Regions from separate parts of the Oceanobacillus sp. E9 genome, predicted to be linked through region 2. Evidence: a T-box and tRNA genes for the amino acid it is inferred to sense, from the RefSeq annotation. Region 2 holds a T-box; the other holds one or more tRNA genes.
What was found. A T-box is a leader RNA that pairs with one kind of tRNA and senses whether it is charged. The one in region 2 lies ahead of argS (arginine--tRNA ligase), so its partner is inferred to be a tRNA-Arg.

Region 1: it encodes a tRNA-Arg, which carries the amino acid that the T-box ahead of argS (arginine--tRNA ligase) is inferred to sense. The anticodon was not compared.

What each region holds. Positions count from the first base shown of each region.
Region 1 is NZ_LSNA01000005.1:203,248-215,781, reverse strand. It holds gene AQ616_RS04760 (methyl-accepting chemotaxis protein) at 1-1,379, opposite strand, end outside; gene AQ616_RS04755 (nuclease-related domain-containing protein) at 1,598-2,548, opposite strand; tRNA gene AQ616_RS04750 (tRNA-Arg) at 2,886-2,959, opposite strand; tRNA gene AQ616_RS04745 (tRNA-Gly) at 2,965-3,038, opposite strand; gene AQ616_RS04740 (metallophosphoesterase) at 3,176-3,688, opposite strand; gene AQ616_RS04735 (XTP/dITP diphosphatase) at 3,711-4,304, opposite strand; gene rph (ribonuclease PH) at 4,327-5,070, opposite strand; gene AQ616_RS04725 (GerMN domain-containing protein) at 5,243-6,301, opposite strand; gene racE (glutamate racemase) at 6,659-7,483, opposite strand; gene AQ616_RS04715 (MarR family winged helix-turn-helix transcriptional regulator) at 7,508-7,960, opposite strand; gene AQ616_RS04710 (helix-turn-helix domain-containing protein) at 8,208-8,432, shown strand; gene AQ616_RS04705 (acyl-CoA thioesterase) at 8,465-8,926, opposite strand; gene sdhB (succinate dehydrogenase iron-sulfur subunit) at 9,007-9,771, opposite strand; gene sdhA (succinate dehydrogenase flavoprotein subunit) at 9,788-11,539, opposite strand; gene AQ616_RS04690 (succinate dehydrogenase cytochrome b558 subunit) at 11,567-12,187, opposite strand.
Region 2 is NZ_LSNA01000009.1:106,359-118,892, reverse strand. It holds gene AQ616_RS16815 (hypothetical protein) at 1-130, shown strand, start outside; gene AQ616_RS16810 (ASCH domain-containing protein) at 193-666, shown strand; gene AQ616_RS16805 (NUDIX hydrolase) at 878-1,420, shown strand; gene AQ616_RS20115 (LPXTG cell wall anchor domain-containing protein) at 1,489-1,731, shown strand; gene AQ616_RS16800 (nuclease-related domain-containing protein) at 2,017-2,925, opposite strand; gene AQ616_RS19685 (hypothetical protein) at 3,040-3,216, shown strand; gene AQ616_RS16795 (diacylglycerol/lipid kinase family protein) at 3,375-4,280, shown strand; gene AQ616_RS16790 (hypothetical protein) at 4,371-4,559, shown strand; gene AQ616_RS16785 (hypothetical protein) at 5,110-5,550, shown strand; gene sipW (signal peptidase I SipW) at 5,624-6,196, shown strand; gene AQ616_RS16775 (CalY family protein) at 6,270-6,857, shown strand; gene AQ616_RS16770 (purple acid phosphatase family protein) at 6,961-8,592, shown strand; T-box leader at 8,812-9,032, shown strand; gene argS (arginine--tRNA ligase) at 9,076-10,764, shown strand; gene AQ616_RS16760 (energy-coupling factor transporter transmembrane component T family protein) at 11,031-11,846, opposite strand; gene AQ616_RS16755 (ABC transporter ATP-binding protein) at 11,813-12,534, opposite strand, start outside.

The DNA.
Region 1 (12,534 bases), on a different contig from region 2:
TTCTCTTTGATAAATTTCATTTGACTAATTGTCGTATTCAGAGCTTTATTCCCTTCATTAACAGCAGAAATGGTATTGGTAACTGTATTTGAAACCTCATTCGAGCTCGATTCGATAGTATAAATAGACTCCGTCATTTCCTTCGCTAATTTGGAACTTTTCGTTATATTGTTATTTAGACTATTCATCCCCTCAGCTACTTCTTGTACGGATGAAGAAATTTGTTCTGTTGCTGAGGTATTTTGTTCTGTACTAGCATTTAATTGCTCTGCAGAAGATGCTAAATGATTTGATTTATCTCTAACTTGAAGTATAATTCCATTCAAGTTTTCTCGCATTTTATTAAACGATTGAGCAAGTGTGCCTAATTCATCATTTCGATGTAAGTGTACTTCATCGCTTAAGTCTCCATGACTTATCGTGTTACTTGCACTTACAAGATGATAAATCGGTTTAGAAATAGAGCGAATGATAAATACAATTAATACTCCTCCAAGAGCTAATGCAATCGTAATAACAAGGATTGTCGTATTTAAAATTGGGCTCACATTATGCGTTATTTCACTATTAAACATGCTCCCAGCTATTTTCCAACCTGTAATTTCACTTGTAGCAAATGCTAATTGTTTTTGATCCCCTTCAAAAAGATAGTTGAACTTCCCATTTTCTGAGTCATATAGTTTGGTGAAAAAATCTTCTGTTGCTTCAGCACCAGCCTCATAATTGGGATGACTGATATAATTTTGCGCTTCATCTAATAGAAACAAATACCCTTCTTCACCGATAGTGACTGAATTAACTATATCTGTCAAACTAGCCAACTCTAAGTTTACTGCCACAACACCATCGTTATTAGCAGTAGCTTTCGCAAGTGTCACCACCACTTGATTGGAAGAAGCTGATACATAAGGAGTTGTTACAATTACTTCTCCTTGATTGTCCATCGCTTGTTGATACCAAGGTCGCTCTCTTGGATCATAATCTGGTGGATTTTTAAAGGATGTAGGAAAATTCATAAACTCTCCCGTCTCCGTTCCTACATATGTTTGTTCAAAAGCTACATCTTTCGAATTTTGCATATTTTCTAGAATTCTGCCCGTAGCTTCATCTGCATTATCTTCTATATCCGATGGATCAATTGCAGTAGATAAGTATTCGATACTATCCATTTGGTCATTCATAAACTGATCAATGGTTTGTTTCATTATTTCTACACTCTTTTGGGCAGAGTCTAACATACTTTCCTCAATCTTATTCTTTGCACTTTGGTAAGAAGTTGCTCCGATTGCGATACTAGGGATTAATAATATGATAAGAAACGCTATTATTAATCTATTTCTTAAACTAATTGATTTCTTGATTCCTTTTTTCTTCTTCAAGTTGTGTTACCTCCTGCTATAAGTAATTGTGCAATCATGAGCTTTATATCGACCAAAAGCACTATAACTTAACAGCAAGTGTAAAAATAAAAATAATCATAAAAGTCGAATAATTATAGAACTCCCTATCTATAAGATTATATCTATTTAGCAAATAAGCACCTATCTCATTGATAGATGCTCGTTGATTTCGTTTTTCATCATTGTTTAATAGTCACTTATTGATCTACATTTCCCATACTATTTTTATTTATAATATAGCTAGTTATATCAGCAAGTTCTTCATGTTGATACTTTCTATTTTTTGTAGTTAATTCTTCTAAGAAAAAAGTATAGAGACTTTTCTCATCTGTAAAGATATTAACCCGGTCATTATTTGAATAATTTTTCACAACCGTATGATTTTGAGAAGCACAATTATAATACACAATCGGTTCTACAAAATTATACTTCGGATTCGCTTCTTCTAAAAAGTGTTTCAGTTTTAATGCTGTCTCGATTACTTGGTTAGATGGATTTCCATAGGATATTACTTTTACATTTGCTTGCAAGGGTTCAGGTACACCATCATTTTTAATTACAATCGTATGTTCTTTATGATCATCATACGGGAACATCGAATGAATTAACAAATCTAGCGTTTCATCTTGACCATAAGAAACTCCATGTAAAACTGTACCTGACCATTTCTTCGTTTCTATAATGTACATTCCTGTAGGCAACAAAATGAAATGATCAATTTGTTTCGTCTTTAATTCAAGTCCTTTGTTGTAAGGAACAAAAAGATTACCGAGAATCACCATTTCTTCTTTTTGTACTAGATTTTGTTTGACTAACATATCCTTTACATGTAATAAAATGTTATGAGTTTCTACTTCACCGCTATTAATGGAAAATGCCTTCAAGCTATTTATATAATCATTTTTATCACTTATAATTTTATTAAATCTATTTATTTCTTTATTGAGCTCGATCTCAAAACGTTGATGTTCATTATGCAACATATTCTCGTACTCAGAGGTTTGTGTTTCCATTGTTGCCGATACTTCTTCCGTTATCGCATCAATGTTATATTCATGCTCCCTTTCCATATTCTTTGTACGCTTCAATAAAAATACAATAACGATAGCAAAAATAATTATTATCGACAAGTAAATTATAGTTATCATATTTATCCTCCTATACGGTTATTCTACTACATCGCTGTGACAATATCTTCTAAATATAAAGCAAACTTTTAAACAATTTCTGCAAAAATATAAATCCAACTATTTGTGATTAGAATACATCATACTATTAAATAAACCAACCTTTATCATGAATTTATGACTAAATTGCCAAATGATATGCCTTTAGAATTTATAGAAGTATATTATCCACCTATGAAAAAAAGGATTCTAGCTACCAACTGAATCCCTTTATCGTAACCATAGAATAAAACTAGGAAGATCAATAAATCAACATAAAAAACCCTCATAAACATTGTGTTTACAAGGGTTAACCTAACGTCCCAGGCAGGATTCGAACCTGCGACCCACAGCTTAGAAGGCTGTTGCTCTATCCAGCTGAGCTACTGGGACAAATTTGGAGCGGGTGAAGGGAATCGAACCCTCGTCATCAGCTTGGAAGGCTGAGGTTTTACCATTAAACTACACCCGCAAAGTCTATCTCTACTCAATCATTATGTATGCCGTCTTTTTTAACGGACAAGTAATATTATATGACCGAGTAAACAATTTGTCAACAGTTTTTTTAAAAGTTTTAGTCAGTAACAAAAAAAGTTACTGACTAAACTTTTATAGTATTGTTGAATAAGACATATTTTTAATTTTTTGTCCATCCACTGTATAAAACTGAACAGAAACCGTTTCATTATCTAACCATCCTAATATAGCATACGTCTTCTCCACGCGGTTTCGCGGCATACGAATACTTCCTGGATTGATAAATAATTGTTCTCCAATTTTTTCTGCACCAGCAATATGTGTATGTCCAAAGCAAACAACTTTAGCTTGATGTTCTTCTGCTGCATAAGAAAGTGTGGTAAGTCCAGATTTCACTTGATGGAGATGTCCATGTGTAATAAAGAATCTAGTTCCATCAATATCTTTTATTTCTTCAGTTGGATATCGGGGATCGAAATCACAATTCCCTCCAACTTTATAAAAAGGATGTAACACTTCTGCATCAAAATCTAATTCTGAATCGCCACAGTGAATATACCAATCAACTTCATCATGTTGATCCATTATTTCTGTTAGCTCCTCAGTCAAACCATGACTGTCACTAGTTATTAATACACGAGTCATCGTAACCCCTCCAATTGGTGACTTATAATGTATGTAACCATTTTTCAAGCTGATCAATCGCATTTTTACGATGACTAATTTGATTTTTTTTATCTGGATCTAATTCAGCCATTGTCACATCATATCCTTTAGGAATAAAGATAGGATCGTATCCAAATCCATGATCGCCTTTTTGGTTTCTATGAATGTACCCTTCACAATACCCTGTATTAAAAGTTGTTTCTTCACCGGGTTGCGCTATAGCCAATACACAAATAAATCTAGCATGACGATCTTGATCAGGAACATCCTGCATTTCCTGTAGAACCTTGTCTATATTCGCTTGATCATTAGTGGGTTCACCAGCATATCTTGCGGAAAATAGACCAGGTCGTCCATTTAAAGCATCAATTATTAATCCTGAATCATCAGCAATAACAGCTGTATTAAAACGTTCACTAATTTGTTCTGCTTTTAAAGCTGCATTTTCTTCAAAAGTAGTTCCTGTTTCCTCAATATCTGGAATAGATTCAGGTAAATCCAATAATGATATTGCTTGAATATCAAAGCTAGCAAAGAATTCCTTGAATTCTTTAGCCTTTCCCTTATTTTTAGTAGCAACAATTATTTTTTTCATATGATTACATTACTCCCTACAATTATCTTTCCATATCTATAATTAATTTATCTGCTAAAATTTCTTTTTGTATTTTCACCAGTTGCTGAATACCTTCTTCACCTAATTTTAGCATATTTTGTAATTGGGTAGGAGTAAAGGTCGCTTCTTCTCCTGTACCTTGAATTTCCACAAACTCTCCTGCACCAGTCATCACAATATTCATATCGACTGCTGCTTCCGAATCTTCTTCATAATTTAGGTCTAGAATTTCTGTTCCGTTTATTAACACCCCTACAGAAATAGCTGCTAAATAATCATGAATTGGCATTTTTTTTAATGTTTTTGCTTCAACTAATTTTGAGAATGCAAGTGACATTGCTACAAATGCTCCTGTAATAGAAGCTGTTCTTGTTCCTCCATCCGCTTGAATTACATCACAATCAATCCAAACTGTACGCTCTCCAATTTGATCTAAATCAACAACTGATCGTAATGCTCTACCAATAAGTCGTTGAATTTCCATCGTTCTTCCACTTACTTTTCCTTTTGAAGATTCACGAATATTTCTCTGGGCAGTAGCTCTAGGGAGCATGGCATATTCCGCAGTTATCCATCCTTTACCCTGACCCCGCATAAACGGAGGGACACGATCCTCAATACTTGCGTTACAAATAACTTTTGTATTTCCCATTTCTATCAGTACGGACCCTTCCGGATGCGATATATAATTAGTTGTTATGTTTATATTTCTTAATTGATTTACTTGTCTCTGATCATTTCTCATTTTAATTCTTCCTCCTCAATTGTACACTGAATAGCTTATCATATTTTTTCAAAAAGAAACATTATCCATATGTTCTCATAAGATTGTTATAACTACTATTTATATCTTAACAAATTTAAAAACCTCTATACTACTTAAAATGTAGTAATAGAGGTTATAATTTAAAACATTATTATAATTCTTCACTTGGTGAGAATAATTGTTTTGTTACTGGTTCTGTATATGCTTCTCCATTTTCATTTACAACTTTTTCTACATTCTCCACCTTTACATCAACTGCATCTATATTTGGCTGTTCCGTAAGTGTACGAACCATAGTTTCCATAACCTCATCAGCTATAATTCCTTGCTCACTATCAGCTAATATTTCTTTATTAAATACTACCTCAAGAATACCATTACTTAATGTTGGTTCAGAAGCAAGCCCAGCCTCTGGATTAAATACGTTGACAACTGTTGATTGGTATCCAGGACCATCAATCAATTCTTCTATAATATTAGCAATTGCTTCATCTTCATTAGTTTCAATATACTGCGTTACTGGCACATAATAACGATTATTTTCTTGTTCGACTGGATAATACATTGTCACAGGTTCACTCTGTAGATAATCCAACGTATCATTGTTAATTATATTGATTCCATTTGCTCTTGAATAACCAGAATTAATCGGGGTGCCATTTACTGGCATTTCCTTTAAGTCTTGACCATTTACTCGTAACTTAACTTTATGCACATTTTCAAATTGTGTTAACGTATGCGTAACAGATTCGAGTATTTGTACTTCTTGATTTTCTTCATACTGGGTAAATTCTTCTGATAAGTCTACAATAATTGTTCCATCCTCTTGTAAATTAACTCCAAGTACTTCGGTACCTTCTGGTAGCACCGCTTGAAAGCCATTTGGAAGAAGAGGTGTTACTGGACCGCCTTTTACAAGATGCTCTAATACTTGTGCTGCTACTTCATTTGTATCAGGGACTGGAAGTTCTAGTGTTTGAGAAGCAACCATTCCATTTGCATCTAGGAGATACAAGTCTCTAGATACTGTCTCAGCCGTCTCTTCAGGTGTAGCTGAAACATCTTCCTCATCTACTTTGTCAAGATTATCTACTTCCTGTGCATTTTGAGGTGGATCAATTTCATCAAGTGATTGTTCTCCTTCAAAACACCCAGATAAAATAGTGACAATACTTATTGACCCTGCTAATAGCATTAATCGCTTTTTCATGCAAATACCTCCCACGATGGTTTGTACTACTATATATACGAGCCTATATAGAAAATAGACCAATAATAGAATAAATTTCCTATAAATGATATTAATTAGTGTGAAAGCAGAAATTATATGCGATTACAATGAAGCAAGCTTTTCATCTATTTTCAGGGAAGATTTTGTTCTTCCCCCACTGATTATTAGTTGAATAGAATCAAGCGGGCAGTTTATTCCCTACTTATCTTTCTTCTAATCCCCAGTGTCTAGAGTGAGGAATTACCCGTTATATGCAAGATAAAAATTAAAAAAGTTCCAATCCTCCATAACAGATGATTGGAACTTACGTACGAGATTAATACAACTTACTATTATTTACCAAACTTTGTTTGTTGATATATTTGCTTGTTTAATGGTTAGCATTTGGAAGTGAGACTCTTGAAATACTGTTTTTGCAATTTCGATAAAAATCTCTAAATCACCAGTTGTATAAAATTGATGAAGTGGAACTAGATCACTTCGATTCATAATTTGGTGAACGTCAAGAAGTGTACTAGTTTCTCGTGCAGTTTCTTCACTGGAGGAAATAACAGTGACTTCTTCTCCCATTACCTCTTGTATGGTGGATTTAAGTAATGGATAGTGTGTACAACCTAAAATTAATGTGTCCATTTTTTTGTTGCTTGAGAATGGACGTAGAGCCTCTGTTACAACTGTTTTTGCTTCGGAACCGGATAACACGCCTCGTTCAACCATTGGAACAAATGGAGGACAAGCTAACCCACTTACTTGAATGTTCGATTTAATTTTCGCCAATGCTTGTGAGTAAGCTCCACTACTTATCGTTCCTTCTGTTCCAATTACTCCAACCTGGTTATTTGTTGTAGATTTTATCGCAGCGCGGGCACCTGGTTGTATAACACCGATAACTGGTATATCTAATTGTTCTTTTAAATCCTTTAATGTAAACGCAGTGGCCGTATTACATGCAACAACCAACATTTTTATATTCTTTGTTAATAAGAAATCCACCATTTCCCAAGTGAATTGCTGTACCTCTTCTTTTGATCTCGGGCCATAAGGACATCTAGCTGTATCCCCTAAATAAATTAATTGCTCTTTTGGAAGCTGCCTCATAAGTTCGTGAACAACTGTAAGTCCACCTACGCCCGAATCAATTACCCCAATCGCTTTGTCCACAAAGATGTCTCCTCTTTCGTTTGATTATTTTTCGTTAACTATTTTCATCTCTTTATATAGAAACTCTAACAAGTGATTCAACTGATTTTTTTCCTCTTCAGAGAATTTCGTTAAGACTTCTCCTAAATATGCCTGTCGTTTATCAATTACTTCTTCAATAATATGTTTGCCTTTTTCTAATAAGTGAATGCGAACAACTCGTCGATCATTTGTATCGCGTACTCGCTCAACCAATTCATTCTTTTCCATACGATCCACTAAATCTGTTGTTGTACTAAATGCATGACTAATTCGATTTGAGAGTTCCCCAATTGTTAAATCTCCTTCTTCTAACAACCATTGTAAAGCGATAAATTGTGGAGAAGTGATTGGATAATTGTTTAAAATTTTACGACCATTTTGCTTGATCATTCCAGATATATAACGTAATCTCTTTTCCATTTGATTTACTGAATCACTTAATTCGTTCTTTTTCAACGTTCATCCTCCTACTTACTGTTCATCTATCAATTTCCAATATATTCATCTTATGTAATTGATGGAAGTTGTTTTATGTAAGGCTTGTTACTATAGTAAACCAAAATGAACTTCTTGAAAACTTTTTTGAGTAACTGACTGATTTCCGCACAAATATACGCACTAATTTTTACTATAATCATAAGCTATATTGACTAAATAATTTCCCTTCATCATGCAGCTCTATAGAGCAAGGAGGGGGTAACATTTGAAGGACAACGAGTATAAACCGAAGCAATTATTAACCAAACGCGAGAAAGAAGTGTTTGAACTATTAGTGCAGGATAAAACAACAAAAGAAATTGCACAGGAGTTGTTTATTTCCGAAAAAACTGTCCGGAACCATATTTCAAATGCTATGCAAAAATTGGGAGTCAAGGGACGGTCACAAGCCGTAGTTGAGCTTCTTCGCATGGGGGAATTAAAGCTCTAATAAAACCGACTACCCTTAATAGGGAGTCGGTTTTACTTGTGCCTTAGTAAAGGTTTACCTAAAAGTTTTTCTTTCATATTCTCCGTTAACGGTTTAGACTTACCAAGATTCGCATCTATATAAACTAACCTGCCTCTTGCTGTAAGAACTACATCAAACTCCCCTTTTGTTACCATATAATGCACATCAAAAGAAGAATTACCTACTTCTTTAGTTTTAACATGAACATTCACTTGGTCTCCAAAAAATAATTGTTTTAAATAATTACATTGGAGATCAGCAACAATGATACCTTCCTCTTTATTACTAAAATCATTGAAAAGTCCCAATGAACGTAAATATGCAATTCTTGCTTCTTCAAAATAAATAAACGGAGACACATTATTCATATGTCCATACATATCCGTCTCAGAAAAACGAATATCTACAGTTATGAAGAATTCAAACTCTTCTGCCCAAGAGCTGAAATCATCTATATACTCAATAGATTTCATCGCAGCTTCCTCCACTTTCCCATATTATATGATGAAGACCCTAGCCTGTTCATTGGTTAGGGTCTTTAATCTTCAAATTTTTATAACGCTTGGTCACTTCCAAAGAAGTTTTTGAATGCTTGAATATTTGTCGCTCTGTTCATTGCTGCAATAGAAGTGGTTAAAGGGATACCTTTTGGACATACTTGAACACAGTTTTGTGAATTCCCACATCCATCAATACCTCCGTCTTCCATTAAGCCATTTAATCGGTCACTTGCATTCATTTCACCAGTTGGATGTGCGTTAAACAGACGAGCTTGCGAAATTGCTGCAGGTCCGATAAAGTTTGAGCTATCGTTAACATTTGGACAAGCTTCTAAACATACTCCACATGTCATACATTTTGACAATTCATATGCCCATTGACGTTTATTCTCTGGCATACGAGGACCAGGCCCTAAATCATGTGTACCATCGATTGGTATCCAAGCTTTTACTTGTTTTAATGCATCAAACATACGCTCTCGATCGACAATTAAATCACGTACTACTGGAAACGTAGACATTGGTTCTAAACGAATTGGTTGTTCTAATTGATCAACCAACGCAGCACAAGATTGTCTCGCCGTCCCATTAATCACCATAGAACATGCTCCACAAACTTCCTCTAAGCAATTCATGTCCCACATTACAGGTGTAGTGTTCTCTCCCTTACTATTAACAGGATTTTGTCTGATTTCCATAAGCGCAGAAATAACATTCATATTCTGTCTATATGGAATCTCAAACGTTTCCTCATAAGGAGTCGAATCAGGGCCGTCTTGTCTAGTTATAATAAAAGTAACTTTACTCTGTTCACCCATTTATATTACTCCTCCCCTAGTGTTTTTTAGTATAATCACGCTTACGCGGTTCAATTAAAGAAACATCTACTTCTTCATAGCTAAACTCAGGAGAATTCGATTCTGGATTGAATTTAGCTATGGTGGTTTTCAAAAATTCTTCATCATTACGCTCTGGGAATTCTGGTTTGTAATGAGCTCCACGACTTTCATTTCGATTGTATGCACCAATGGTGATTACACGTGCTAGATGTAGCATATTTTTAAGTTGACGTGTAAACATAACACCTTGGTTACTCCAACGAGATGTGTCATTTATATTAATGTTATCCCAACGCTCTAACAACTCTTTTATTTTTTCATCGGTTTTTAAGAGTTTTTCATTCTCACGAACTACTGTAACATTATCCGTCATCCACTCGCCTAATTCTTTATGAATTTGATAAGCATTCTCCGTACCTTCCATGTTCATGAGTTCATCAAAGCTTTCTTGTTCTGCTTTTTCACGAGATTGGTATAATTCATCAGGTAAATCATCTACATGTTGATCTAAGCCATCAATGTAATCAATTGCTTTTGGACCCGCTACCATACCACCGTAAATTGCTGACAATAGTGAGTTTGCCCCTAAACGGTTCCCACCATGCTGTGAATAATCACACTCCCCAGCCGCAAAAATACCAGGGATGCTTGTCATTTGATTTTCATCTATCCATAATCCGCCCATTGAATAGTGTACTGCAGGGAAGATTTTCATTGGTACTTTACGAGGATCTTCACCAACAAATTTTTCATAGATTTCGATAATCCCACCAAGTTTGATGTCGAGTTCTTTCGCATCTTTATGAGATAGGTCAAGATAAACCATATTTTCCCCATTAATACCTAACTTTTGATTCACACATACATCAAAAATTTCTCGAGTAGCAATATCACGAGGAACAAGGTTTCCATATGCAGGATACTTCTCCTCTAGAAAATACCATGGCTCCCCATCTTTATATGTCCAAATTCGTCCACCTTCACCACGTGCAGACTCACTCATAAGACGCAATTTATCATCACCAGGGATGGCAGTTGGATGAATTTGAATAAACTCTCCATTCGCATATTTTGCACCTTGCTGATATAGTTTACTAGCTGCAGAACCCGTGTTAATCATGGAATTTGTTGATTTACCGAAGATTATCCCAGGACCACCTGTAGCAAATATAGTTGCATCAGATCGGAATGCTTTGATTTCATGTGTTTTAATGTCTTGAGCAACAATCCCTCGACCAATGCCTTCTTCATCAATAACAGCTTCGAGGAATTCCCAGCCTTCATATTTTGTTACTAAACCTTCTACTTCGTAACGACGAACTTGCTCATCTAAAGCATAAAGTAGTTGTTGTCCAGTTGTTGCTCCTGCATATGCTGTACGGTGCATTTGTGTTCCACCGAATCTACGGAAATCTAGTAAACCTTCTGGAGTTCGGTTAAACATAACCCCCATGCGGTCAAACATATGTATAATGCCAGGTGCTGCATCACACATCGCTTTCACCTGTGGTTGATTGGCTAAGAAATCGCCACCATAAACCGTATCATCAAAGTGAAGCCAAGGAGAATCCCCTTCCCCTTTCGTATTAACAGCACCATTTATACCACCTTGCGCACATACAGAGTGAGAGCGTTTTACAGGTACGATAGAAAATAAATCTACTTTTACGCCAGCTTCAGCGGCTTTAATTGTAGCCATTAGTCCTGCCAAGCCACCACCAACCACTGCTACTTTACGATTACTCATATTAATCACTCACTCCTTCTCTTTCAATTAAATTCCATAAGCAAATGTAATTAATGATCTAATTCCAAGATAGCTCACTGCTAAAAATACGCCCAAACACACATAAGTTGAGATACGTTGTGATTTTGGAGTTTGTGTAATTCCCCATGTAACAAGGAAACTCCACAGACCATTTGCAAAATGGAATACTGCAGCAATAACACCAACTACATAGAACCAAAACATGAATGGATTCGTTAAAATACCTTCCATCAGGCTATAATCAAGTTCTGCATTTCCTAAACCTATCTGAACTCTTGTTTCAAATACGTGCCATGCAATAAATACTACAAGTACGATTCCGGTTATACGTTGAAATCTAAACATCCAGTTTCGAAAAAATCCATATCTACGTGTATTCTGTTTTGCGACAAATACAATATAAACCCCTAAAATCGCATGAAACAAAATTGGTAAATAGATTACAAAAATTTCTAACAGTAATACAAACGGTAGGTTCTTCATGAACCCAGCAGCTGTATTGAAACTTTCTTCCCCATACACAGCAAAATGATTAATAAGTAAATGCTGCACTAAGAAGATCCCAATGGGAACAACCCCTAGTAACGAATGCAGTCTTCTGTAGAAAAACTCACGATGCTCTGCCATGTTTACCCCCCTTAGTCAATTGATCACTCAATAATTATGTATACTACTAAACAATAAAGCGCTTTATTGTCAGAAAACGGTGCCTTATCTAAGTAGTACAAAATGTAACATGTTTATTGTACTTCTAACTGTGATTACCGTCAAGAAATCGTCATGAAAATTCTAGTAAAATAAAATATAACTAAAATAACCTCTAAAATTGTCAAGTATACTTGATAAATGTATAAATAATATAGATAATGAGATTAGTTATTTTTATCATGGTAATTTATCATCCCTAAAAAAGAATCAGACAAACGGGATGATTATATCGTGATTGGTCAAATCAATCAGTGGTAAGGCTGATT
Region 2 (12,534 bases):
CGTCATGGCTAGTATTTATGAAAATCAATTAATGTCGATAAATAATAATGGTGACTATTATAAAGTAGTGAATGGTCCAATTGAAATACGATGGGTATATGATTATATAAAAGGTTTTGATAATTTTTAGAGGCGCTCCGGTTATTATTTATTCGTACTGAAAACACAAAAAAACTTAGAAGGATGATATAGATGAATGAACAATCTGTAAAAGATATGTGGAATGACTATACAAAAATACAAAGAGATACTCCGAATTTTGATGAAGTAGATGTATGGGCATTTGGAGATGCTCCAGATCACGCTGACGGGCTCGCAAAATTAGTAATGGAAGGGAAGAAAACGGCTACCTCATCAAGCTATAGAAACTATCTAGTTGATGGTGATTCATTGCCTGAACGAGGGCTGCACAATATTATTCTCAATAGCGATGGAGAGGCAGTTGCAATCATTGTTACTACGGATGTAGAAATAGTACCTTATCATGAAGTAACAGAAGAACATGCTTATTTAGAAGGGGAAGGAGATCGTTCTTTGCGCTATTGGCAAGAAGTTCATGAAGCTTTTTTTACTAGGGAGCTGCAACGAATTGACAAAGAATTTAGTGATGATATTCCAGTTGTTTGTGAAAGATTTGAATTAGTTTATAAACAAAAAAGTAAGTAATTGATTAGAAGGATAATAGAGAAGTAGTGGATCACTACTAGAGAGCAATAGAATTCCCTTTGTTTATAATAAATGCAATTAGTGCGATTCCGACTGATATTAAGAAGAGAGTTATTGCAACATATAAATTAAGATCTAAATATTTTCCAGTTTTAGCTAAACAATTATATTCGCCAAATATATAAGTTAGTTAATGGAGGTAAGAAGGACATTGGAAAAATGGAAGACTTTGCAATCTGAATACATACATAAAAGTGATTTTGGAAACATCAGAAAAGATAATTGTGAATTATTAGACGGAACAATAATCGAAGCTTATCATGTAAATGAATATCCTGATTGGGTTAATGCTGTAGTGATAACTAAGGAGAAAGAAATTGTAATCGTTGAACAATTTCGGTATGCAGGAAATGATACATTTTTAGAGATACCTGCAGGGAATCTTGAAGAATTTGAAACCTGTGAAGCGGGTATTGTACGAGAGGTAATGGAAGAGACAGGCTATATTTCACCTCATCGACCAATCTTATTAGGAGAATTTATGGTGAATCCTGCAACACAAACAAATAAAATTAAAACATTTTTAATACTAGATGCTGAAAAAGAGAAGGAACAAAACTTAGATGATATCGAGGATATAAATGTTCATCTGTTTAATTTTGATACATTTGGTCATATGCTCCGTAGTAGCTCACTTAAAACTCAATTATTTACTGCACATGCTTATTATATGGCGAAAGATTATTTAACTTAGGGCCGCAAATTATAGGCAAATAAGTTACTGTAAAGATAAGGGGATTGATACGTTAAAGGGAGAATTCGATAATACAAGAAGATAATGACAATACTGGAGGAGGAGCAGTAAAATGTTCAGACATAAATAAAAATCCCGAACCAAATAATAACAACAAGACTAAAGGGACTACAACACTTCCAAATACTGCAACGAATCTATATAACTATTTAACAATAGGTATCGTCATTATATTAACAGGAGCGGGAATTTTATTCTTTCAACGGAAAAGAAAGTTAGCTGTGGATTTATCCGAAAAAGGTAACTCATAGAGCCGATGAGTGCCCAAAAAACTTGATATCGAGAAAAAAGGTAACTCATAGAGCCAATGAGTGCCGAAAAATATTGATATCGAGAAAAAAGGTAACTCATAGAGCCGATGAGTGCCGAAAAATATTGATATCGAGAAAAAAGGTAACTCATAGAGCCGATGAGTGCCGAAAAATATTGATATCGAGAAAAAAGGTAACTCATAGAGCCAATGAGTTACCAAAATTCTTGATATCGAGAAAAAAGGTAACTCATTTAATCATTTCTTGTTTACTGTACAATCACTTTTATACATAATAAGTCCATTGACTATTTCCCTTTACTTCATAGTTCTCACTTAGTATTTTGCGTATCCGTTTTTTTGAAGAAATAATAGCGCACCAATCTTGAACTCTGTTTGTAGTAATTTTTAAATCAGGAAAGAGAACTTTTATTTCTTCCACGCTTTTAAGTACACTAGTATTCACATCTTCCTTTTTACCACAATAGTTACATACAAGATATTTACCATTAGCATGATTAAAATAGTGATTACAATCATGACAGTAAATTCCTTTTTTAAGATCTTTGTATTGGTATTTAGGGGTATTTTGAAAAGGAGATGGAGAGGTGTGCAATTTTAGTAGTTGTTCGGCGATCTGTTGTTGATGTTTAATGATTATGTTGGTGGAATTACGCTTGATTTTTTGTACAAATGATTGGACTTGAGTTGGTAAGACAAAGGGGGTTTTTACAGGAGCTTGATATAGTGTGAAGTGAGGATGTATAAAGATAACCAAAGACTTAATAGGGAGAGTATATTTAAATCCTGTCATCAAATTACGAAATAATGCTTCACTTCGATGCAGTTGATGAAGCGGTTGTATAATTTCAATATTCGGCATTTTAATTAACCTATCATTTTCATAAATATATTCGCCTTTATAGTTCTTTATTTCTAATAAATAAATTGTATCTTTAGTAATAATCACCGAATCGATTTGGAAAGTTGTATTATTATGTGTAAACAATAAATCTTGTAGTATTAAGTTATTACCATCGATCTCATCACATAATTGGTCGAATCTTCTTTCTCCTTCATATCCTTGTTTTATCTTTTCATAGATTTGCCGTTCTTTATTAGAGAAATCCATTCTGTGAACCAATAAATCATACAACATTAAATCCCTTGTTTTTTCTCTGCGCTTTGTAATCATAAATCAATTCCTCTCCTTATTTCCTTCTATTATAAATGAATATTTTGATAAGTGTATCAACCTATGTAAAAAGAATGATATAATTTGTAAGAAACGGTTATAAAGGGTGGTCTAATGAATTATTTACTTTTCACACTTTATGCTATTCTACTCGCAGTACTTGCATTCTTCACTGGAGAAATCGTCACGTTTATTATGTTAGGGATTATATTAGTGGCGTTGCAGAATATTCATGGCACTTTAAAAAATATTCTTAAAATCTTAAAGGAAAATAAAAGTCCTAAAGTGTAATCAAAAATTGAAAATCTTTGGATGGCTGACTTACTTACATTCGGTCTTCATTTTGTAACGGCTTTTTAGTTGAAAATAACCTCTTCATTAAAAAAATGATCAAGATCATAAAAATTAGGGAATGATAATAGAAGAAGCTCGATAAGGAGAGAGGATTAATGAAGACAGTTGCAGTCATAATAAATCCAAATGCAGGAAATCAAAAATTAAAGAATGAAATAAATACAATTGAAGCGAGATTAAAAGATGTTTTTGAAGAAGTTACCGTATATACTACAGCAAAAGAAGGCGACGGTAAAAAGATCATTGAAAAAATCTATAGTAAAGTGGATTTAATTATTGGTGGAGGTGGAGATGGAACAATATTTGAGCTTGTAAATGCTCTTGCTCCATTAGATCATCGACCAACTTTTGCGGTGTTGCCAGGCGGTACATGTAATGATTTTTCTAGAACAATAGGAATGAATCAAAATCCGCTGGTTGCACTGGAACAAATAGTACAAAAACAAACAAAAACAGTTGATGTGGGAAAATACAATGATTATTATTTCCTGAACTTCTGGGGAATTGGACTAATATCTAAAGTAGCTGAAGAAATGGATGGAGGAAATAAAAAGTTACTTGGAAAAATGTCATATTACATCAATACTTCCAAAGTTGTTTTTCAGAATGAAACATTTCAACTGAAAATAACTAGTGAGGAAATGAACTATGATGGGGAAGCGGTAATGATGGTCGTTGGCAATGGACCTTTTCTAGGTGGTATGAAGTCATTTTTCCCTCATGCTGATATTCAAAATGGAAAATTTGATGTACTTATTATTAAGTTAGCGAAGTTACAACACTTTTGGACATGGTTAGAAACGCAAATGCAAAATGATTACCCAGATAATAGAAACGATGAAGTTATTTATTTTAGAACAAGTAAACTTCACGTGGAGAGTTCGCCAGAGCAAAATATTGATAGTGATGGAGAGGTTTTGACGCAAACACCTTCTGAAATTACAATACTACCAAAACATCTAAATGTAGTTATAGGTGATGAAGCATTTGGCACAGTTTAGATGAATAAGAAAGGGGATTGTATGAAATAAGCAGCATTATTTATCTGTAGTGTGATTATAGTATATTTTGTCTTACAAGTAGGCTCGGGTATGATTTTAACGACATTATATGTACCTAATATATCGGAAGTGTGGCTTAGTATTGAAGGACTCTTACCTGAAATTACTTTCGGATCGAGTTCAATTGCTTTAACTCCTGTCCTAATTTTTGGGGTTTTATCCATTTTCATCGCTTATGCGATTACATTGTTGTTCAGCAAAAAATTAAACATAAATTAATCAAAAGGAAGTCCAAGCTATGGTTAGCTTGGACTTCCTTTTGATAATATTACAGATGGTTCAGGATTGCTTGCTCATTGCAAAAGGATGAAAAGCTTAGGTGGAAAATTAAGTAAATATACTGGGTGGATGCTATCAATTAAAAATTACTAAATAATTATGTAACAAAAAGATGTACCCTTATTGAAGGGTGCATTTTTGTCATTTATCATTGATTTCTCTTTTATTTCACAGTTCTCCAATCACTTCTAACACAAACCTTTTTACCCAAATAAATCTCTTTTAATAATCCAAAATATCTAATTATTTTATATGGTATTGGATAATCAATACTTTAAACCCATTACGTTATAATTATGAAAAATTTTTATTTTCTTAATTTACAATACATTAACGTTAACTCCATAATCTATTAATAGTACTCCACTATACTTCAAATAGAGAAAGAGAATCTATTAAAAATGGAAGTGTAAATAGTATTACATATATTCAAAAATGTAAGAGTACTTTCACACACCAAACACACCTCTAAATTTCTAGGAGTGATTACATGAAAAAACACCATATGAAGATAAAATTCAATATACCTTTTCAATTATTCGCCATATTGTTTTTATCCATTTATATTGTTGCGTTGGTAACATCACCAACAACCGCCGTATTCCGGGCTGAAACGGAGTTGTTGCAAGGATATATTTTGGCTACCGATCCATTTGCAGGTTATGAGGATAATGACGAAGCTAATAAAACAGATGAAACAATTGATAATGAATTAGAAAATGAATCAACAGATAGTATGAACAAGCAATCAATAGATGAACCAAATTATAAATCAACGAATGGCACGAACAAGCAATCAGCTGAGGAAACAAACGATTCCAACAAGCCATTAACAGAAGATGCAGTAGAGAAAAGTGAGAAAGATGAAAATGAATCACCAGAGAAAGATACAGATGCAGAACTTGACGATACAACAGGCGATGCATCATAGCGTAGAAAGTTTTCTATCAACGCCATTTAAATAAGAAAAATTCAAGGAAATAAAATATATGAGGTGGTATTCGATGATGTGGAGAAGAATGAAAAAGTTAACCAGTGGTCTGATAACAACCGTGCTCTCTATATTACTGGTTGTTACGGCGTTCACAGTGATTTTTCATCAAGCAACCGATGGAGAGCCAAATGTATTCGGTTATCAATTAAAAACAGTTTTATCTGGATCCATGGAGCCAGAATTTCAAACCGGATCCATCATTGCTATTCAAGCAAAAGAAAATATTACAGAATTTCAAAAGGGTGACATCATTACTTTTCATAATTCTGATGGAATGGTAATCACTCACAGAGTTGATGAAGTAAAGGATAATGGAGCGCAATATGTGACTAAAGGTGATAACAACAATAGAGCAGATTCTGAGTTGGTGCTCGCTGAGAGTATCGTAGGGCAATACACCGGGTTCACCATTCCGTATGCAGGATATGTGACTCAATTTGCCAATTCTAAAGAGGGTGCACTTTTCTTATTGATCTTACCCGGCGTAATACTAGTTGGCTATTCGATTATCAATATTGGACGAGCGTTAAGGCAATTAGAAGCCTCAAGTAAACAAGAACCGGAAGTAAGTAATAATCAGTGACTCCGCCTTATTCAGGTCTTTCACCTGATGAAGCGTTCACAAATAAAATCAAATATCTTAAGGAGGAATCATGATGGGAATCAAAAAGCAATTGGGCATGGGTGTGGCGACAGCAGTACTGGGGTTATCATTAATAGGAGGGGGCACATTCGCATACTTTAGTGACACCGTAGAAACAAGCAACACATTCGCTGCGGGCACGTTGGATCTAACAGCGAAGCCAACGGAGATTATTAATGTTGGAAATATGGCCCCTGGAGATTCGATGGTTCGTGACTTTGAACTTCATAACAGTGGCACACTCGACATTAACACAGTATATTTAGAAACTAATTATACTGTTGAAGATGCACAGGGTGATAATTCGGAGGATTTCGGAGAACACATAGTAGTAGAATTTCTTTATAACGTAAATAACTTGGATGAAGTGATTTACCAAACAACATTGGCAGAATTGCAAGAAATGACACCGGAAGCGATTAATGAGCATATTTTTTATCCAGCAATTGGTGATGAAGGTCTTGCAGCAGGAGACTCCCATGACTTTGTGGTTCAATTCAATTTCAATGATAACGGGGAAGACCAAAATCAGTTCCAGGGTGACGCTTTAAACCTTGAATGGACATTTATTGCTACGCAAGGTGATGGAAAAGATATCTAAATGAAAAAAGTGATTATCTATTAAATTGGCGAACTGATAATGTAATTTTTTTATTGCTCTAATAAACTAAGAATCTTGATTTTTTCAGGGAGGAAACTTAATTATGAAAAATGTAATAAGAGATTTGAAAGGTGAGAAAGATTTGAAATTGAAAAAGCGTTCCATAGCTGCGTTGCTTGCAGTGGGGATTATCTTACCAAGTGCAGTAGCTGTGGCCGATCAACAAGAGCATCCAGATGCAGAAACGTACAAACCTAGTCCGGTTCCAGACCGAGTTTTATTAGGATGGGAAGGCGATACAACTACTACTCAGTCTGTTTCATGGAGAACGGATGATAGTGTTACGACTCCTGTTGCAGAGATTGCAGCAGCTGAAGAAGGTCCTAATTTTACAAGTAATACGTTAACGGTTGAGGCAGAAACTAGTGAAGAAATTGAGGCAAACCTTGGCTATACGAATCAATACCATACAGTGAATTTTGAAGGTCTTGAACCAGGTACGCAATACTTGTACCGCGTAGGTGATGGTGCAAACTGGAGTGAGTGGTATGAGTTCACTACAGCAGCAGCTGAAGATGAGCCATTTTCATTTATTTACATGGGTGACGCTCAAAATGATATAAAAGAACATTGGTCACGCGTGATGCGTAGTGCTTATTCAGATTTAGCTGATGCGAGCTTTATTGTGCATGCTGGAGATATGATTAATCACGGTGACGCAGATCAGCAATGGGGTGAGTGGTACGAAGGAGCTGGATGGATAAACGGTATGGTACCTAGTATTGCGACAGCAGGGAACCATGAGTATTATAGAACTACAAATGAACCTAGAAAACTGTCCGAATATTGGGGGCCTCAATTTGCATATCCTGGTAACGGTCCCGAGGGATTAGAAAAGCAAGTGGGCTACTGGGATTACCAAGATATGCGAATTATCTCTTTAGATTCAAATGTCGGATATGCAGATATTGATCAGCAAGCAGAATGGTTAGATGAAGTTCTTGAGAATAATCCGAATCAATGGACAGTCATTACGTTTCACCATCCCATTTTTTCTTCTGGAGAGGGACGTGATAACGTAGAGCTTCGTGAAGCGATACTTCCTGTAATCGAAAAGCACAATGTAGACTTAGTTTTTCAAGGTCATGATCACACGTACGCTCGAGGACATTTGAATAATGAACAAAATGGGGAAAGAGAGTACACTACTGGTACGATGTTCGTTAACTCTGTATCTGGTCCAAAAATGTATGATAGATCTGAAGTAGTTTGGGAGGAAAATAACGCATATGTGAGAAGCGGCGCAGAAGATACCCAGATGTATCAACATATTTACGTTGATGGTGAAGAGCTGAAATATGAATCATATAACGCTTTGGGTGAATTATTCGATGAGTTTACAATGACAAAACAGTCTGATGGTCAAAAACAAGTTACAGAAGCAGAAGGATCGGAAGAAGAACCTATTGAATCTTCTATCGAACAAGTGCAAACACAAGTGGACGAATTTTTAGTTTCGGGAGATATTACGAGTCAAGAAACAGGTAGACATTTACAAACTCACTTGACCTCCGTAGGGCATTACCAAGAGGCACAATCAGTGGATAAGGCGATAAAACACATGAATAGTTTTATAGAGTTATTGGAAGTTATAAAAGAAGAACAATTAATCACTGAGAATGCTTTTAATTCACTTAAAGCTAGCGCGGAAGAATTAATTGAGCAGTGGGGATAAAGTTAAAACCAATTAAAAAACATCTCTTGTGGCCGAATGAAAATTTGCTGCAAGGGATGTTCTATTTTGTTTCTTAATCTTAATTATAGTAAGAGGGTGACAACAACTGTTCCCTAAGCTAGAATATTTTAATGTGTAAAATGATTAAACTAGCTAGGTTAGTCATTGTATTTTACTGTTGCATTTATCCATAAAATAAGTATAATAATCTTAAATATTACATCGTCGATGACAAAGAGAGTAATTGCTGTAGCGTGCACAGCGAACTAGGGGAAGTGAGAGCCTAGTCATTAAGCAGTAATGAACCGCACTTTGGAGACTCTTGTTCGAAAAATTGGAGTAGAATAAGACGGGGATGACCTCGTTATCAACTAAAGCGGTAATAATTATTAAATTACAAGTGGAGTGGTACCACGGGATTATAGACTCTCGTCTCTTTTTCAAATAGAAAAAGAGGCGAGAGTTTTTTAGGAGGAATAACTAATGGATGCAAAACAAATCTTCGTTCAATCATTATATGAATGCATGGACGGGAATTTAGAGAAGGAACGATTATATTCTTTAATTGAAAAACCAAAACAAGCAAAGATGGGGGATTTAGCTTTTCCTTGTTTTGAATTAGCACGTAATTATAGAAAAAATCCTCAAGAAATTGCGACACAGCTAGTCGAAGAAATAAATTCTATTTACTTTGAGCGGGTAGAGGCAGTGGGAGCATATGTCAATGTTTTTCTGAATAAAGCTTTATTCACAAAAAAAATTCTCCAACAAATTAGTAAGGAAAAAACAAATTTTGGTTATTCAAATCTTGGTGAAGAAAAAGTAATCACAATCGACCTCTCGTCTCCTAATATCGCAAAACCTTTTTCAATGGGACATTTACGTTCAACCGTAATTGGAAATGCAATTGCTAATATTGCAGAAAAAGTAGGATATAAAACGGTTCGTATCAATCATTTAGGAGATTGGGGAACACAGTTTGGTAAATTAATGGTGGCATATCAAAAATGGGGAAATGAGGATCAAGTACGAGCGAATCCAATTAAAGAATTACTTCAACTTTATATTCGTTTTCACGAAGAAGCGGAAGTTGATACTAAGCTCAATGATATAGGAAGACAATGGTTCAAGCGATTAGAAGATGGAGATGCACAAGCTGAAGAATTATGGGGTTGGTTTCGTGAAGAATCGTTAAAAGATTTCTCAAGAATTTATGAGCTATTAGGGGTTTCATTTGATTCTTATAATGGGGAAGCTTTTTACAATGACAAGATGGATCGTGTCGTTCATGAACTGCAGCAAAAAGGTTTATTAATTGAATCGGAAGGAGCAAAAGTTGTTACGTTAGAGGAAGAAAACTTACCACCTTGTTTGATTCAAAAACGTGATGGAACTACGTTATATGCAACACGTGATTTAGCTGCTGCTATTTATCGTTATGAAACATATCATTTTGCAAAATCCTTATATGTTGTAGGCAATGAACAGACTCTGCACTTTACACAGCTGTCTTATGTACTACAAAAAATGGGATATAATTGGGCTAAGAATATGAAGCATATTTCGTTTGGTATGATGTTAAAAGAAGGAAAGAAAATGTCTACTCGAAAAGGAAAACTTGTGTTATTAGAAGAAGTACTACAAGAAGCAATTCAGTTAGCAAATAATAATATTATGGAGAAAAATCCTTTATTAGAGAAGAAGGAGGAAGTAGCAAGACAGGTTGGCGTAGGAGCTGTTATTTTCCATGATTTAAAAAATGATCGACACAACGATGTGGAATTTTCTTTAGAAGACATGTTGCGTTTTGAAGGGGAAACAGGTCCGTATATTCAATATACCCATGCAAGAATGAATTCATTGCTGAAAAAAGGAGGATATCGTGAAACGAACAATGTTAGCGTAGTTGATATAAATGAAGCATGGCCTATAATTACGCGTCTTATGGCTCTTCAAGATACAGTTATGAAAGCTTACAATGCTTCTGATCCTTCTAAAATAGCAAAATACCTTATTGAGCTAGCAAGAGAATTCAACAAGTATTATGCGAATGTACGAATTTTAGGGGATGAGGAGAATAAACAGGCGAGATTACAACTTGTATATTCGGTAAAAACAGTTTTAAAAGAAGGACTGCGATTATTAGGAATTCAAGCGCCAGATGCTATGTAAAAAAAATCAGGATAATGTATAAGTAGTATTTTTGGCGATTATAGTAATACAATTCGTCGCCGTTACAGGAATATACTCCGCTTATCAGAGGCGGCTGGTGAGCCTCCGGGTGCTCCGCATTCCGGGACTCATCTATGCCTTCCTCCAACAGTCATCCATGTATCCTAAAAAATAGCTATACACCACAGAAAATTGAATTCCTTATTTGTACGAGTTCCGTATAGTTCTTACGCTTATTTCTTACTATTTGTCTTTTGAACTTTTTACTATCTCCCAACCTCATTCCCAAATATATTCAAGTAACCTAGCTCATACGATGTGTAATAAGCTACGATTAATGCAGAAATCATTCCAAATAGGAATATCCAGTCGTTCCTATTAATCTTCATTTGATGATAGTACGTACGCTCACGTTCTCCTGTGAAACCTTTGGATTCCATTGCAATTGCAACTCGTTCGGCTTTTCTTATCGAGTTAGCAAGTAATGGAATAGCATATTGTTTCATATTTTGTATTCGATTCTTCCAGCCTTCTGCTCTGCTAATTCCACGGATACGATGCGCTTGTTTCAGTAATTCAAATTCATGTTGTAACGTTGGTAAAAAGCGATAACCAGCTAATATACCATAGGTTAATTTTGGAGATAATTTACATTGTTGCATTAAACTCAACATGAAATTCGTAGGATTGGTAGTGAATACAAATAATAAGGATAACGCTATAAAACATAAAGATCGTAGTGCAAGACTTATCCCGACTTCAGCACTACCTGTAGTTATTTCAAACCAAAGAAATTTAAATACGACGTCTCCAGTTGCATAGGATTCATCGGTGTAAAGCATCGTCATCCAAGCGAGTGATATCGCAAACAACGAAAGTGGCATGAAAATGAGTAACCATCTCTTCAATGGGATGTTTGCTAGAAAAAATGTTATCGCTAAAATATACAATAAATAGATTAATGGTGTAACAATATCGAAAGAGAAACTAAGAAATATCCCGGGAATTAAAACTGCCACAGCTTTCATGCTAGGATTTCTATTCTCTATCATCGTACATGCACCACATTTCGATTTCGGCACTCACGAACGCGATAAGGTTCTCTCAATCTAGCATCTTGTAATAACTCTTTCTGATTCCAAAGTGATTGCGGGCTTCCGTCAAAGCATACTCTTCCTTCATTTATCACTAATGCCCGTTCACAATATGTATCTACTAAATCCATATCATGTGTTACAAAAATAATAGCGGTCCCTTGACCTTGAAGTTCTAATATCATATTCATCAGTTCCTTTGTTGTATGAGCATCTTGACCAAATGTAGGTTCGTCAAATAATAGTAAGTCTGGTGTTTCATCTAACATCGTAGCTACACTCAAACGACGTTTTTGACCGCCACTCAATGTAAAAGGATTCTTCCATTGATGATCTAAAAGACGAAATGCCCGCAGTAACGGAATAGTACGTTTATTAATTTCATTAGTAGAATAATTGTTTAAGCGCATACCAAAAGCGACTTCATCAAATACCGTATCACAAATAAATTGATGCTCAGGTTGTTGAAAAACAAACCCAGTATGTTTCGATAATGTTTTTCTATCCAAACCTTGTAGCTCTTTTCCTTGAAACAAGATACTGCCACTGTAATATTTTTTTAATCCGATTAAACATTGCAGTAGGGTTGATTTTCCCGCACCATTTTCTCCTAAAATCGCCAAAAACTCACCTTGGTTAATAGAAAAAGAGATTTCATTCAATATAGCAGACTTCT